Regions from separate parts of the Anaerobacillus sp. QJM3NY_17 genome, predicted to be linked through region 2. Evidence: predicted binding sites of a transcription regulator. Region 2 holds the regulator's gene; the other holds the start of a gene.
The links. Region 2 encodes NrdR, which represses ribonucleotide reductase genes. Its sites were predicted from a motif close to AACACNATATATNGTGTT; they were not measured.

Region 1 (7,713 bases), 320 kb from region 2:
TCCGGTTCAGTTTTCAAGTATTAAAGAAGAGCATGAGGCCGTTAGAACGAGAGCAGGTTTATTCGATGTTTCTCATATGGGAGAAATTGATGTTAGTGGTGAACAGTCGCTTCATTACCTTCAAAAGATGATGACAAATGATATAAGCAAACTAAAGGTCAACGGTGCTCAATATACAGCAATGTGCTATGAAGATGGCGGAACTGTGGATGACCTTCTTGTGTATAAGCACTCAGAACACCATTATTTATTGGTAGTTAATGCTGCTAACACTGAGAAAGATTTTGACTGGCTTGAAAAACACCTTATCGAAGGAGTTTCTATTCAGAACATATCAAGTCAGATGGCCCAACTTGCTATTCAGGGTCCACAAGCAGAGATGATTCTCCAACGTCTAACGGAGGTGAATCTTTCAACTATCGGTTTCTTTAAATTTCAGAATGAAGTCGTGATTGAGGGCATTAATACGTTAGTGTCTAGAACCGGCTATACGGGTGAAGATGGTTTTGAACTGTATACTTCTTGGGAGGATGCCCCTTCACTGTGGAAGGCGATTCTTGCTGCGGGGGAGCCAGAAAATATTCTACCTTGTGGCCTTGGGGCTCGCGATACGCTTCGCTTTGAGGCAAAGCTAGCTCTTTATGGGCAGGAGTTAACGAAAGATATTTCTCCGCTAGAAGCGGGAATAGGTTTTGCTGTTAAAACTAGTAAAGAAGCTGATTTCATCGGAAAATCTGTTCTACTAAGTCAGCGTGAAAATGGTCTTGAGCGAAAGTTAGTTGGGATTGAAATGACTGGGCGCGGGATTCCGCGGACCCACTATCCTGTTTACAAAGGGGAACAATTGATTGGCGAAGTTACTACTGGGACACAATCTCCAACTTTGAAGAAAAATGTTGGTCTTGTATTAATAAAGAAAGAGTTTACAGAAATGGGTACTGAGCTAGATGTTGAAATTCGTAACAAACGTGTGGGAGCTAAAGTTGTTCCATCACCATTTTATAAACGACAGAAATAAAGGGAAATAGAGGAGGAGAAAAACATATGAAACATCGCTACTTGCCGACAACTGATCAAGATCGAAAGGAAATGCTTGAAACAATTGGAGTGGACTCAGTCCAAGCTCTTTTTGAAGATATTCCGGAGGCTATTCGTTTTAAGGGAGATCTTAAAGTAGAGAAACAGTTATTTGAACCTGAACTGATTCGATATATGTCAAAACTGGCTTCTAAGAATGCGAATACACAGGAGAATGTATCTTTTCTTGGTGCTGGTGTTTATGATCACGCTATTCCTTCTGTTGTAGATCATGTAATTCGTCGATCAGAGTTTTATACAGCTTATACTCCATATCAACCTGAAATTTCACAGGGGGAATTGCAGGCCATTTTTGAATTTCAGACAATGATAAGTGAACTTACTGGAATGGATGTTGCGAATTCCTCGATGTATGATGGTCCAACTGCTCTTGCCGAAGCTGGACTGCTCAGTGCTGGACAAACAAAAAAGAAAAAGATCATTGTTTCAAAGAGCGTACATCCTGAAGCCCGTGCTGTCATTGACACATATGCGCGTGGACAGCGTCTTTCAGTGGTTGAAGTAGATACGATGAATGGGTGTACAGATCTTAATAAATTGAAAAATGAAATCGACGAAGATACTGCATGTGTTATGGTTCAGTACCCGAACTTTTTTGGTCAGTTAGAGCCCTTACAAGAAATTGAAAAGCTTGTTCATGAGCAAAAAGCGATGTTTGTTGTTTCAAGTAACCCGCTTGCCCTTGGTCGTTTAACTCCTCCAGGAGAGATGGGGGCAGATATCGTTGTTGGAGATTGTCAACCGTTTGGAATTCCGGCACAATTTGGTGGACCGCATTGTGGTTATTTCGCAGTGACAAAAAAACTGATGCGAAAAGTACCAGGTCGTTTGATTGGGCAAACAACTGATGATAATGGACAGCGCGGTTTCGTTCTAACCTTACAAGCACGCGAGCAACATATTCGAAGGGATAAAGCGACTTCTAATATTTGTTCCAATCAGGCGTTGAATGCTCTTGCCTCTTCAGTTGCTATGAGTGCTCTTGGTAAAGAAGGCGTTCGACATATGGCAGAGCAAAATATGAAGAAAGCTTATTATGCAAATAGTCAGCTGAAACAGGCGGGAGTTGAAACCGTTTTTGATGGAGTGTACTTCAATGAATTCGTGATTAAATTAAACGGTTCGGTTAAAGATCTTAATCGAATGTTATTAGAAAAAGGGATTATTGGTGGATATGATCTTGGAAGAGATTATCCAGAACTGAAGGATCACATGCTTATAGCTGTTACAGAGAATCGGACGAAAGAAGAAATTGATGCATTCGTAAAAGAAGTGGGGGGAGCACAATGAGTAAAGATCAGGCATTAATATTTGAACTAAGTGAACCGGGGCGTATTTCTTATAGTCTACCTGAACTTGATGTTCCTGATATGGATTTAGATCAGTGGTTGCCAGAAGAGTTTAATCGTAAAACAGAACCAGAGTTACCAGAAGTGTCAGAATTACAATTGATGCGTCATTATACAGCCTTGTCTAAGCGTAACCATGGAGTGGATTCTGGATTCTATCCACTTGGGTCTTGTACGATGAAGTACAATCCAAAAATTAACGAAGATGTAGCAAGGTATCCTGGCTTTGCCTTCATACATCCGCTTCAAGAAGAGGAGGGCGTTCAAGGTGCGCTAGAAATGATGTACAATCTTCAGGAAAACCTCGTGGCTGTAACAGGTATGGATGAAGTAACGCTTCAACCTGCAGCAGGTGCTCACGGAGAGTGGACAGGATTAATGATGATCCGTGCTTATCATGAAGCGAACGGTGATTTCAATCGCACAAAGGTCATTGTTCCAGATTCAGCTCACGGTACAAACCCTGCTTCTGCAACAGTTGCTGGTTTTGAGGCAGTGACAGTGAAATCAAATGAAAAAGGTCTAGTTGATCTTGAAGATTTAAAACGTGTAGTAGATGAAGATACGGCTGCGCTGATGCTGACAAATCCAAATACACTTGGACTATTTGAAGAACAGATTACAGAGATGGCGTCAATTATTCATAACGCAGGTGGAAAGCTATATTACGATGGTGCAAATATGAATGCTATTATGGGGGCTGCTCGTCCTGGAGATATGGGTTTTGATGTTGTGCACTTAAATCTACACAAAACTTTCACTGGACCTCATGGTGGTGGTGGACCTGGATCTGGACCGGTTGGTGTTAAATCTGATTTAATTCCTTATCTTCCTAAGCCGGTACTCGTGAAGGAGAATAATGCCTATCGTTTCGAGTATGACCGTCCTCAGTCCATTGGTCGTGTAAAGCCTTACTATGGTAACTTCGGTATCAATGTTCGAGCATATACGTATATTCGTACTATGGGGCCAGAAGGCTTAAAGCAAGTATCGGAAAATGCGGTATTAAATGCTAACTATATGATGAGACGCTTACAAGATGCCTTTGTGTTACCTTATGAACAGCACTGCAAGCATGAATTCGTGATTTCAGGAAAAAAACAAAAGAAACTTGGTGTCAGAACGCTTGATATGGCAAAGCGACTGCTAGACTTTGGTTACCACCCGCCAACGATCTATTTCCCAATTAACGTTGAGGAATGTATGATGATTGAACCTACGGAGACAGAATCAAAAGAAACACTTGATGAGTTCTGTGATGTACTGCTTCAAATTGCAAAAGAAGCAGAGGAAAATCCGGAAATTGTTCAGGAAGCCCCACATACAACAGTTATTGGTCGCCTTGATGAAACCACGGCTGCCAGAAAGCCTGTTTTACGTTATCAAAAAGCCTAATGCTTATTGATAGGCCCTGTTAATTTATATTGTTCACTACTCGATTATGGCTCATTCAAATGAGAGATACGTTTAACATGGATAAATCAATGATGCAAAATCAACAAAGCCATTTTGAGTTGCTGAATAGCAATCAAAAAAAGCAGCTGCAAAGGCAGCTGCTTTTTATTTTTTCTTTACTTTGCCGCCCCATTTTTTGAAGCCGCCTTTTAATTGATAAAGATCTTTAATGCCATGTTTTCTAAGAATGCTTGCAGCACGAGCTACAATAATTCCGTTGTAGTCGTACATATAAACTGGCTGATCTTTGCGGATTTCTTTAATTCGCATTTTTAGCTGACTAACAGGGATGTTTCTTGCCCCTAGAATATGGCCATTATCAAATTCGTTTGGTTCACGAACATCAATCAGTTGGGCTTTACGATAGCCGGCACGGAATTCTTCCTCCGTTAACGTTTTCAAATTCCTCTTTTGCATGTATCGAGTAATGACAACATACACAATGATCGCGACGAGTATTGCGATAATCCATTCCATAAACTTTGTTACACCCTTTCAAGTAAAATCGACAACTTTAAGTTTACACGTCTTTTCGGCTTTCCGCAAAAGAAAAAAGGAATAACTATAAAAAGAATAGGTAGTATTCAGTAATTAAATCAAATTTGTTCTAAATTAGTTGGGATAGAGGAGATTCGCCTATACTCGAAAGATCGAAAAACCAATAATGTTCAAGACATAGCTAAAATAATTGAGAGTGTTCATTGGTCATCCATTTTCTCCTCTGCTAGAATAGGGAAGGTGTTAGAAAACTGACAGTGATAAAGGAGTTCCGAAAATGAAGCAATGGGCATTTATTGATTCGGGAGAACGTTCTCCAGCTTATAACATGGCACTTGATGAAGCATTATTGAAATGGCATAGTGATGGGACTATCCCCCCTGTTATTCGATTTTACGGGTGGAATCCCCCAACACTTTCAATTGGTTATTTCCAGCGTATCGAACGTGATATTAATATGGATGCTGTAGAAAAAAATGGTCTAGGGTTTGTGAGACGCCCTACTGGTGGAAGAGCTGTCCTTCATGATCAGGAAGTGACTTATAGCGTTATTGTCTCTGAAGATTATCCAGACATGCCCTCAACCGTAACAGAAGCGTACCGGGTTATTTCAGAAGGGTTATTGATTGGTTTCAGAAAACTTGGATTGAATGCTTATTTCGCTGTTCCTGAAACGGATGCAGAGAAAGAAGAGCTACGTGCACCAAGATCGGGTGTATGTTTTGACTCTCCATCCTATTATGAACTTGTTGTAGAAGGGCGAAAAGTCGCTGGGAGCGCTCAAACCCGTCAAAAAGGTGTCATTCTCCAGCATGGATCGATTCTTCTTGACATTGATGAGGACCAATTGTTTGATTGTTTCAAATTTAAAAATGAACGGATACGTGAGCGGATGCAGCGAGGTTTTAGAAAAAAGGCTGTAGCTATTAATGCACTCCGTGAAACTCCTGTATCGATATCAGAAGCGGTTAAAGCTTTTTATGATGGTTTTCAACAGGGGCTTGATATTGAATTGGTTCCATATCAACTAACGGATGAACAAGAGTCCTTTGTTGTTCAAATAGCAGAGGAGAAATACGCTAGCAAGGAATGGAATTTTAGCAAATAAGCACCTTCGTTGGGTGCTTTTTCCTATTGACTTAACAAGAACAAATGTTCTAATCTTAATCATGGTCTGTTAACTAATTAATTTTTGTCTCCTATGTTAAAAAGGCAGAGTGTGGAAAAATGTGCAATAGACAAAATTCCTCTTTTTTCTCTATTCTTCTAATCTAACCTTTATTTATCGAGGAAAACCTTTCATTTTCACTGGATTTGAAAGTTGACAAATCGCTAAAGTATTCGCTCTTTTACTATATGTAGTATTGATTGAAGAATTCTGAACACTATATATGGTTAAAAATGATTGTCTGGTTCGTGTACATGTGCTACTATTAATCAAGACGATTTATCATAGCTACATACATCTAGAGATGCTCTTAAGTGTATAAATGTCGAAACGGAGGGGTTTATATGACAATACAAACCAATGAAAAAAGAAGATCTATTAACATTGAGCAGTTGAATAAGGATATTGAAATGTTTGCGCAGGTTCATCCGATTACAGAGGATATGCATCTAACTCACAAAGGTGTTAGTCGTCTTGTGATGCTTGACCGCTATGCATTTAAAGATACAGAGAAAAAGACATTACAAAAAGGTGATTTTGTTGTCTTAACGATTAAAGAAGATCCAAAATTTCCAGCAAGAGGTCTTGGGTATATTGAAGAATTCGATCTTCAATCTAAGAAAGCAACTGTAGCTGTTCATGAGGATTACGTTGGCGTTTTAGACACAGAAGAAGAAAGAGAATCAGGTATTATTGTCCGTTCGTTGGATGTCATAGAAAAGCCCTTGGAAGTATATTATGAGCAAATTGCTCGTCGTAATGCACGTGGTCTTGCTGATGTAGAGAAAACAGATGGGGAAAAGACATATTGGGAAGATCGTTTCTATAAAGAACTTTCATCAATGAACTTTGTTCCTGCAGGACGTGTGCTTTACGGAGCTGGAGCTGATACGGAAGTGACGTACTTTAACTGTTACGTTATGCCGTTTCCACAGGATTCAAGAGAAGGTATTTCTGAACACCGTAAACAAGTAATGGAGATTATGAGTCGAGGTGGTGGAGTAGGAACGAACGGATCTACACTTCGTCCTAGAAACACGCTTGCTAGGGGTGTGAATGGTAAATCATCAGGTTCGGTTTCATGGCTGGATGATATTGCAAAGCTGACGCATCTAGTGGAGCAAGGTGGCTCAAGACGTGGGGCCCAAATGATTATGCTCGCTGACTGGCATCCTGATATTATTGAATTTATCATTTCAAAAATGCAGAATCCACGCATTCTTCGTTTCCTTATGGAGAATACAAAGGATGAACAAATTAAGAAACTTGCAGAAGATAAGTTGAAATTCACACCGCTCTCAGAGTCGGAAAGATCTATGTACCAAAGTATCTTAAACTACCGTAGTATTCCCGGAACAGGTGGCTTTGAAGAAAAAGTGATGCAGGATGCGCAGGATAAGCTTGCAACGGGTGGAACGTATTCTGTCCACAATCCTGACTTCTTGACTGGTGCAAACATCTCGATTTGTTTAACTAAAGACTTTATGGACGCGGTTGAAAATGATTCTGAATATGAACTTCGATTCCCGGATGTAGAGAACTATACGAAAGAACAAATGGCACTTTATAATGAGAACTGGCATGAATCAGGGGATGTACGTGACTGGGAGAAGCAAGGCTTTCCAGTAAGAACTTATCGTAAGGTTCAGGCAAAAGAGCTGTGGGATTTAATTAATATTTGTGCTACTTACTCTGCAGAGCCAGGTATCTTCTTTATTGATAATGCAAATGAAAAAACAAACGCAACTTCTTACGGTCAAAAAGTTGTCGCTACTAACCCATGTGGTGAGCAACCATTAGCACCTTACTCTGTATGTAACCTAGCAGCAGTGAACCTTGCTGAGATGGCTAATAAGGAGACAAAGACTGTTGATTTCGATAAGCTGAGAGAAACGGTTGAAGTTGGCGTACGCATGCAAGATAACGTTATTGATGCCACACCTTACTTCTTAGAAGAGAATGAGAAGCAAGCTCTTGGCGAACGTCGAGTAGGACTAGGAGTAATGGGGCTACATGACCTTCTTATATACTGTGAAACAATATATGGATCAGAAGAAGGGAATAATTTAACAGATCAGATTTTTGAAACAATTGCTACAACAGCTTATCGTGCTTCTGTGGATCTTGCTAAAGAAAAGGGAAGCT
Region 2 (7,713 bases):
CTCATTATTTCAATCTTTTCGGCGGTCTCCATGTTGGTCGCTATGGGGTTTGGGTCCCTTTTACAATTATGGATATCAGATATATTAGCCCAGCGTATTGGAGGCGGCATCCTTATTGCGCTTGGTGGCTGGGTGCTGTATCAAATGTTTCGTAACAATAAAGAAGCAGAAAAAACTGTTTCAGAGCGAATCCTTCTTCATTATGAAATTCGCTCGCTTGGAGTGGTCATCAGTATATTAAGAAAGCCGACAACAGCCGATTTTGATGACTCCGGTACGATTACAGGTATTGAAGCTATCATGCTCGGTGCAGCATTGTCGCTAGATGCCTTTGGAGCAGGGATTGGTGCGTCAATGGTTGGGTTTCCACCAATTGAAACTTCTCTTTTAATCGCATGTATGAGTTCGTTATTCCTGCTTTTAGGTCTTAAGTTTGGTAACTTCACTTCAAATATTAAATGGATGGATAAACTTTCTTTTTTACCAGGGTGTTTACTCATCATTCTGGGCTTTATGAGAATGTAGGAAAGGAGAAGATACGATGGATATAGGACTTACCGGTGGAATTGCTAGTGGAAAAAGTACTGTGGCAGAAATGATTCGCCGATATAACATACCAATAATTGATGCAGATGTGATGGCAAGAAAAGTGGTTGAACCTGGTGAGCCAGCTCTAGAAGAGATTTTTCGTTTGTTTGGAGAGGAAATGAAGGATGATAATGGTGGGCTTGATCGGAAGAAGCTTGGCTCTGTTATCTTTAAGGACGATGACAAGCGTAAGCAATTAAATCGTGTTCTTCATCCCGCTATTCGAAAAGGAATGCTTGACGAAGCTGCAGCTTATAAAGAACAAGGAAACGCTCACGTGGTATTCGATATTCCGCTGTTATTTGAAAGTAAACTGACTCATATGGTAGATCAAACACTTCTTGTCTATGTTAATGCTGACGTCCAGTTGAAACGATTAGTGGAGCGAGACGGTAGTACAGAAGAAGAGGCAACTGATCGCATACATTCTCAATTGCCTATCGAACAGAAGAAAAAGCTTGCTGATGAAGTGATTGATAATATGGGAACACGTGAAGAAACAGATAAGCAGCTTAGGAACATTCTAACTAAATGGAAAATCATTTAAAAAAATACGCCTTTCTGGCGTGTTTTTTTGTATTTATTTAGACGATTGCTCAGATATATGACGATTTACAAAAATAGTGTAAATTAATCTTTTCAATTGCATATTATATGTTATACTAATTTTGTGATAGGGGAAATAAGTATAACACATATATGGCGGGAGGAACGCTGGATGAAATCAAGAGTAGCGATTAATGGCTTTGGAAGAATTGGGCGTATGGTATTTAGAAAGGCAATTATGGAAGATAGTTTAGAAGTTGTGGCAATTAACGCTAGCTATCCGCCGGAAACGCTCAGCCATTTAATTAAATATGATAGCATTCACGGTACATTTGATGGAGAAGTAGTCCCTGTTGAAAACGGGATAAAAATTAATGGTAAAAAAGTTGTTGTTTTAAACAACCGTGATCCGAAAAGTCTTCCTTGGAAGGATATGGGGATCGATATTGTGATTGAAGCCACTGGTAAATTCCGTACAAGAGAAGAAGCAGCCTATCATATTGATGCGGGTGCTACCAAGGTAATCATAACAGCTCCTGGTAAAAATGAAGATCTTACAATTGTGATGGGCATAAATGAAAGCGAATACAAAAATGAAAAACATCACGTTCTTTCAAACGCTTCTTGTACAACCAACTGTCTTGCTCCTGTAGTACAGGTGCTTGATAAATCCTTTGGTGTTGTCTCGGGAATGATGACAACTGTGCATGCGTATACGAATGACCAAAAAAATATCGACAACCCCCATAAAGATTTGAGAAGAGCTCGCGCTTGTGGTCAGTCAATCATACCGACTTCGACAGGAGCGGCAAAAGCAATTTCTAAAGTTTTACCACACCTTGAGGGGAAACTTAACGGCATGTCACTTCGTGTACCTACACCAAATGTCTCACTTGTAGATCTTGTAGTAGATCTTGAGAAGGATGTGACAATTGATCAGGTTAATGATGCTTTAAAGGCTGCTTCCGAGGGACCGCTTCGAGGAATTCTTGGCTACTCTGATGAACCTCTCGTTTCCATTGATTACAACGGAAATGATCATTCATCGATTGTCGATGGACTTTCTACAATGGTCGTTGAGAATAAGAAAGTAAAGGTCCTTGCCTGGTACGATAATGAGTGGGGTTACTCATGCCGAGTTGTTGATATGGCGAAGTATGTGGGAGAAAGAATACCCGAGAGATTGAAAGCAATCGTATAGAAAGTGGGAGAAGAGGCGGTATATCACCGCTTCTTTTTTTATAAGCTTGTGTTATTGATAGCTCGATTTTTGTTCGAATCAATGGGTTGACACAGCGCGTAAATACTACAAAAATCAACAAGGCTCGTTAATATAGTCGGTATGTAAAATAACGTAATGATAGTACTCGCGAAATTCACATCTTAGTTAAAGGAGCAGTTAACGATAAACCAAATATATTTGAATGATTGAATCATACTACAGTTAATAGGATAAAATTAGTCATATAAGAATATAATGAGCTTTAATGCTCAATAACGACGAACTAACAAAAAGGTTCTTTAATTTATTCTTGCAAATCTATTTTAAAAGCCTTATACTATTTTTCGTGAACTTCTTTTATAGCAATTTGGCATTGAAAACTACTTAAAGGGTTAGGACCTCATCGGACTAACTTTCCCCCGTGGTGGATTTTCGATACCGCATGCTAATCAATGCATGAGTAAATTTAAAGGGGGAATTTTGCTATGGATACAATGGGTCGTCACGTCATTGCTGAACTATGGGGCTGTGACATTGAAAAATTAAACAACATGAAATTTATTGAAGAAACGTTTGTTGAAGCTGCTCTTAAGTCCGGTGCTGAGGTTCGTGAAGTTGCATTTCATAAATTCGCTCCACAAGGCGTTAGTGGTGTTGTTATTATTTCTGAATCACACTTAACGATTCACAGTTTTCCTGAACATGGTTATGCAAGTATTGATGTATATACTTGTGGAGATCTTGATCCGAACGTTGCGGCTAACTATATTGCTGATGCTCTCGGTGCAGATTCACGAGAAAACATTGAACTTCCTCGAGGCATGGGTCCGGTCAAACCTAAAGTTAGAGAAGAACAGTCAGCGTTTACTTCATAATAATACAATGATTGAAAAGGGTGCTCAGTGCACTCTTTTTTTATATTCACTAAGAAGACATCTCGCTTTTCCTATCGGTCCTATTCCTTTCAATGTGATTGATTTATCAGTCATTTATTGCTATTCTTAAAAAAAATAGAGGAGGACCTGGGGTGGGAATAAAAGAATTTTTTAGCAACCGTTCTGAAACTGGGGAAAGACATCCGAATGATGCTCTTAAAACCCATTATTTTAAAGCGACAAAGGAACAGGCTTTTACAGAAGCGAAAGCCGTCCTTCAACAACACTATAAAGGTGAAATCGTTACGAATTCTCCGGAGCGTGGAGAATTTGTTTTTCAAGTGAAAGGTCCTAAAAAGGCCCTTATTGTTGTAACAGTTGTCACGGTTCGTGCTTATAGAACTGCCGTTGATTTCTCTGTTTCAACAGAGACGCCACTTCCAGTTGATTTCGGATACAGTAAGAAAGTCATTGCAACCATTTATAATGATTTAAAAAAGAAACTTACGTTAATCGGAACAGGGATTTCTGAGCAGTTTTAAGGGTAGGTGTGTCTTGACACATTTTATGCTAAAATAGTAGTAGAAATCTTGTTCGTTTAGTGGAGATGATCTTATGCGTTGTCCCAACTGCAATCACAATGGTACAAGGGTGCTTGATTCTCGGCCGGTTCACGAGGGCCGTTCGATTCGTAGGCGCCGTGAGTGTGAATCGTGTACGTATCGATTTACGACATTTGAAACAGTTGAAGAAATACCGCTTATAGTAGTGAAAAAAGAAGGAACTAGAGAAGAGTTTAGCAGGGATAAAATTCTTAGAGGTTTAATTAAAGCCTGTGAAAAAAGGCCTGTTCCACTTGAAACTCTAGAAACAATTGTTAATGAAATCGAACGTGATCTTCGTAATCAGGGAGCTTCCGAGATCAGTAGTGATGTTGTGGGAGAGCTTGTTATGGATCAGCTGGCAAAGGTTGATGAAGTTGCTTATGTTCGATTTGCTTCTGTCTATCGTCAATTTAAAGATATTAATGTCTTTATCCGCGAATTAAAAGAATTAATTAACAGAGCAGAATAACAAAGGGGGAGCTTCGCGTAAGCTCTTTTTTTGTACGGTTTCAAAAATTATGAGGAATACAAAGGTGAAGCATATGCATTGGAAAGAACTTCTTCCTGTTGATACGCTTCAGATTGAAGCATCCGGACTTTTGCACGAGTATGATCGAAGAGTACTAACATTGTTATATCAACCTTTAATCGGGGCTCCGGCCTACAGTCTTTATATGACTCTCTGGAGTGCTCATGAGCAGCAGAATCATTTTGTTACAACAATGACTCATCATAATTTGCTACTTATGATGAGATGGGATTTGAAGAGAGTACTTGAAGAGAGACGTAAATTAGAAGGAATTGGCCTGTTGAAAACATATGTAAAAGACAGTGGAGATCCTAGACATTTTACTTATGAATTGCAAGCTCCTCTCACACCGGAACGCTTCTTCAATGATGGCGTACTGAATATTTATTTATTCAATCGATTAGGACGTAATCGATACAATGATCTAAAAAAGCACTTCACAGTGGAAAAGGCAGATCTAGCTGAGTATAGTGACGTGACTGCATCATTTAATGAAGTATACGATTCTCTTCACCCGTCTGAAATGACTGGTATGAGCGAAGTAGAAGAGGAAGTAACGATAGAGAAACGTGATGAAAATAAAGGCCTTGTTTTTACTTCTTCGCAATTCGACTTCGATATGATGAAGCAGCACATTTCTGATATGATTGTCACTGAGAAAATGTTTACAGAGTCTGTTAAGAAAACGATTGAGCGACTTGCTTTTGTGTATAAAATTGAACCATATGAAATGGGCCGGATTGTGGAACAAGCTGCAATTCACCATGACGAACTTTCTGATGATCTATTGCGAAAGGAAGTAAGCAGTTGGTTCGCGCTTGAAAATCGTGGCAAAGTGCCTGCTCTCCAATATAGAAGTCAACCTGTTTCTTTACAAGAGTTTCATAAGAAAGAACCTGAGACAGAAGAAGAGAAAGCGGCGCAGAGATATGAACAGATGACGCCATATGATATTCTTCAGCGGGCAGCTGAAGGGGGAAAACCTTCTGAAGCAGATATGAAGCTTGTGGAGCGAATAATGGATGAACAAAAGCTGACTCCTGGTGTTATGAATGTCTTACTTGATTTCATTCTAGAAACGCAGGATAAGAAGTTATCGAAGAATTATGTAGAAAAGTTTGCGAGTCACTGGGCAAGGGCAAGGGTAAAGACAGTAAGAGAAGCAATGAACCTTGCCATTAAAGAGCTTCAGCAACCGGCCAAGAAAAAAACAGGCTCTTCCAATCGTGGGAAACCTGCCGCTAGAAAAGACAAAGTGCCTGAATGGATTTCAGATCAAAAAGAACCGGATATGTCTCATGAGGAGCGATCTGAGAAACAGGATCAGCTTAAAAAGATGCTAAGTAAATATAAGAAATAAGCGGGGTGAACAAGAATGGAATCAATCCAGGAATCATTTAACAAGATGCCAGGCAATAAGAAATTCCAGGAACAGTACCAAGAGATGAAGAAGGCTATTATGGCCGATGAAGATATTCGTGCATTTATTGAAGAGCATGACGAGGTCGATGACAAAATAATTGATAGAAGTCTTGCAAGACTATATGAATATACAACACAAGCAAAGCGATGTGAAGGATGCCCTGGTCTCTCGAACTGCATTAATATGATGGAGGGGTACGAGCCTGAGCTATTTATTAATCGTTCGGTGATTGATATTCGCTACAACCGTTGTCCAACAAGAATTGAAGATGATAAGAACAAAAAGCGTAATCAGATGATTCAAAGCTACTATATTCCGAAAGAAATTCTTCAGGCTACCTTCGCGGATTTGGATGATGAAGATCCTGTTAGAATTGAAGCGATTGGGACGGCGATTCAATATGTAGAAGATTTCGTTCCTGGTGAAACCACTAAAGGGCTTTATATTCATGGAGGTTTTGGGGTAGGGAAAACGTTTATTCTCGGGGCTATTGCAAACCAGCTGGCGAAAGAAAAAGGGGTTCGTTCTCAGTTTATTTATACTCCGGATTTCTTCCGTCAAATGAAAAGCGCCATTCAAGATCAATCTATTGATGAAAAGCTTGATTATTTAAAAGAAACACCGCTCTTGATACTTGATGATATTGGAGCGGAAAATATCTCAAGTTGGGTACGAGATGATATTCTTGGAACTTTATTACAATATCGTATGACTGAGGGGTTACCAACTCTGTATTCATCTAACCTGGACTATGCTTTGCTTGAAGATCATTTAGCTTATTCCCATAAAAGTGGAATTGAAGAAACGAAAGCTAAGCGGATTATGGAGCGAATTAAGCACTTTACCACGCCTGTATTTTTAGAGGGTAAAAATAGACGAGTTTAAAGTCTTCCATTACGGAAGGCTTTTTTTTGGTTCTATACATCATTTCGCATATTCTGCCATATAGATTCTAATGAGAAGGTAGTGGACAGGAGGGAATGCGTTGGTTTCGATAACATTTACTGATATAGATGACTTCCAATTTGTATTCGATCAATTGAACAAGTTCATTAAAATCGGTGACTCAGTCATTGTAAATGAAGAAGAGTTAAGTCTTTCTGTTGCGATAGGCCCATATGATACAAAACTGTGTTATCAGATTTCTCAATGCATTGCTAACTGTGTGAGTACCTTCTATGAGAAGCGTTGGATGGAACAGCTATTAACTTCAACGTATTATTATCAAGATAAAGATGAAATTGGTGAAATTACATCCATTGCTCGAAGTATTGGAGATGGGGATAAAGAAGACTATCCAGGTGCTCATCGCTATGCTAATCGAAGGGACGTACTGCTTCAGTCAACATTATCGTGTATTGAACAGGGTGGAACCATTTTGTTTGATTCTTTTTTAAGATTTCGAACGGGTCCTTATCGTGCTTTGCTAAATGAATTGATTGGAGAAGCGATTGACGAATATAAACTTGAACAAGAATATCAAAACTTCGTTGAAGGTTTAAGAATTCTATTGCGATCCAGGCAATCTCTTCAGAAAAAAGTAGTTCTTGTTTATGATAAAACATATCAATTATTTGATATGAATGGGTCACTATTAACTGGTATAGAAGGGAAGTTGGAAGATCTTCCTGTTGGGCTAACCATAGATGAGATAGATTCTGAAATTCTATTTCCCCTTCTGCTGCTTGCTCCAGAAGAAGTTTGTATTTACACGGATGATTCCGATGAGGGGCTCATTCAAACAATCCGAAATGTGTTTGAAGAAAGGTTAAGTTTTTTTCCGTATCGTATGTCTAAACTATTTTTTTCAGGCAATCCTTAAAATAAGCTTGATTTTCATATGTACACTACTTATAATACCTACATACACGCATATACGTAATTGTTACGATAAGGACATGGGATGTGTTGTTAGCTTTCAGAGA

Region 1: a site for NrdR is predicted at 5,782-5,799, ahead of AC0VYV_RS14170 (vitamin B12-dependent ribonucleotide reductase). Genes of this name have one in related genera too.

Annotation. Positions count from the first base shown of each region.
Region 1 covers NZ_CM149685.1:2,701,662-2,709,374, reverse strand. Annotated here, with positions in the region: gene gcvT (glycine cleavage system aminomethyltransferase GcvT) at 1-1,018, shown strand, start outside; gene gcvPA (aminomethyl-transferring glycine dehydrogenase subunit GcvPA) at 1,045-2,388, shown strand; gene gcvPB (aminomethyl-transferring glycine dehydrogenase subunit GcvPB) at 2,385-3,842, shown strand; gene AC0VYV_RS14180 (rhodanese-like domain-containing protein) at 4,008-4,379, opposite strand; gene AC0VYV_RS14175 (lipoate--protein ligase family protein) at 4,678-5,508, shown strand; gene AC0VYV_RS14170 (vitamin B12-dependent ribonucleotide reductase) at 5,913-7,713, shown strand, end outside.
Region 2 covers NZ_CM149685.1:3,021,439-3,029,151, reverse strand. Annotated here, with positions in the region: gene ytaF (sporulation membrane protein YtaF) at 1-525, shown strand, start outside; gene coaE (dephospho-CoA kinase) at 542-1,135, shown strand; gene AC0VYV_RS15865 (glyceraldehyde-3-phosphate dehydrogenase) at 1,307-2,335, shown strand; gene speD (adenosylmethionine decarboxylase) at 2,842-3,231, shown strand; gene AC0VYV_RS15855 (cytosolic protein) at 3,384-3,773, shown strand; gene nrdR (transcriptional regulator NrdR) at 3,847-4,305, shown strand; gene AC0VYV_RS15845 (replication initiation and membrane attachment family protein) at 4,379-5,725, shown strand; gene dnaI (primosomal protein DnaI) at 5,741-6,673, shown strand; gene AC0VYV_RS15835 (putative sporulation protein YtxC) at 6,774-7,610, shown strand; T-box leader at 7,667-7,713, shown strand, end outside.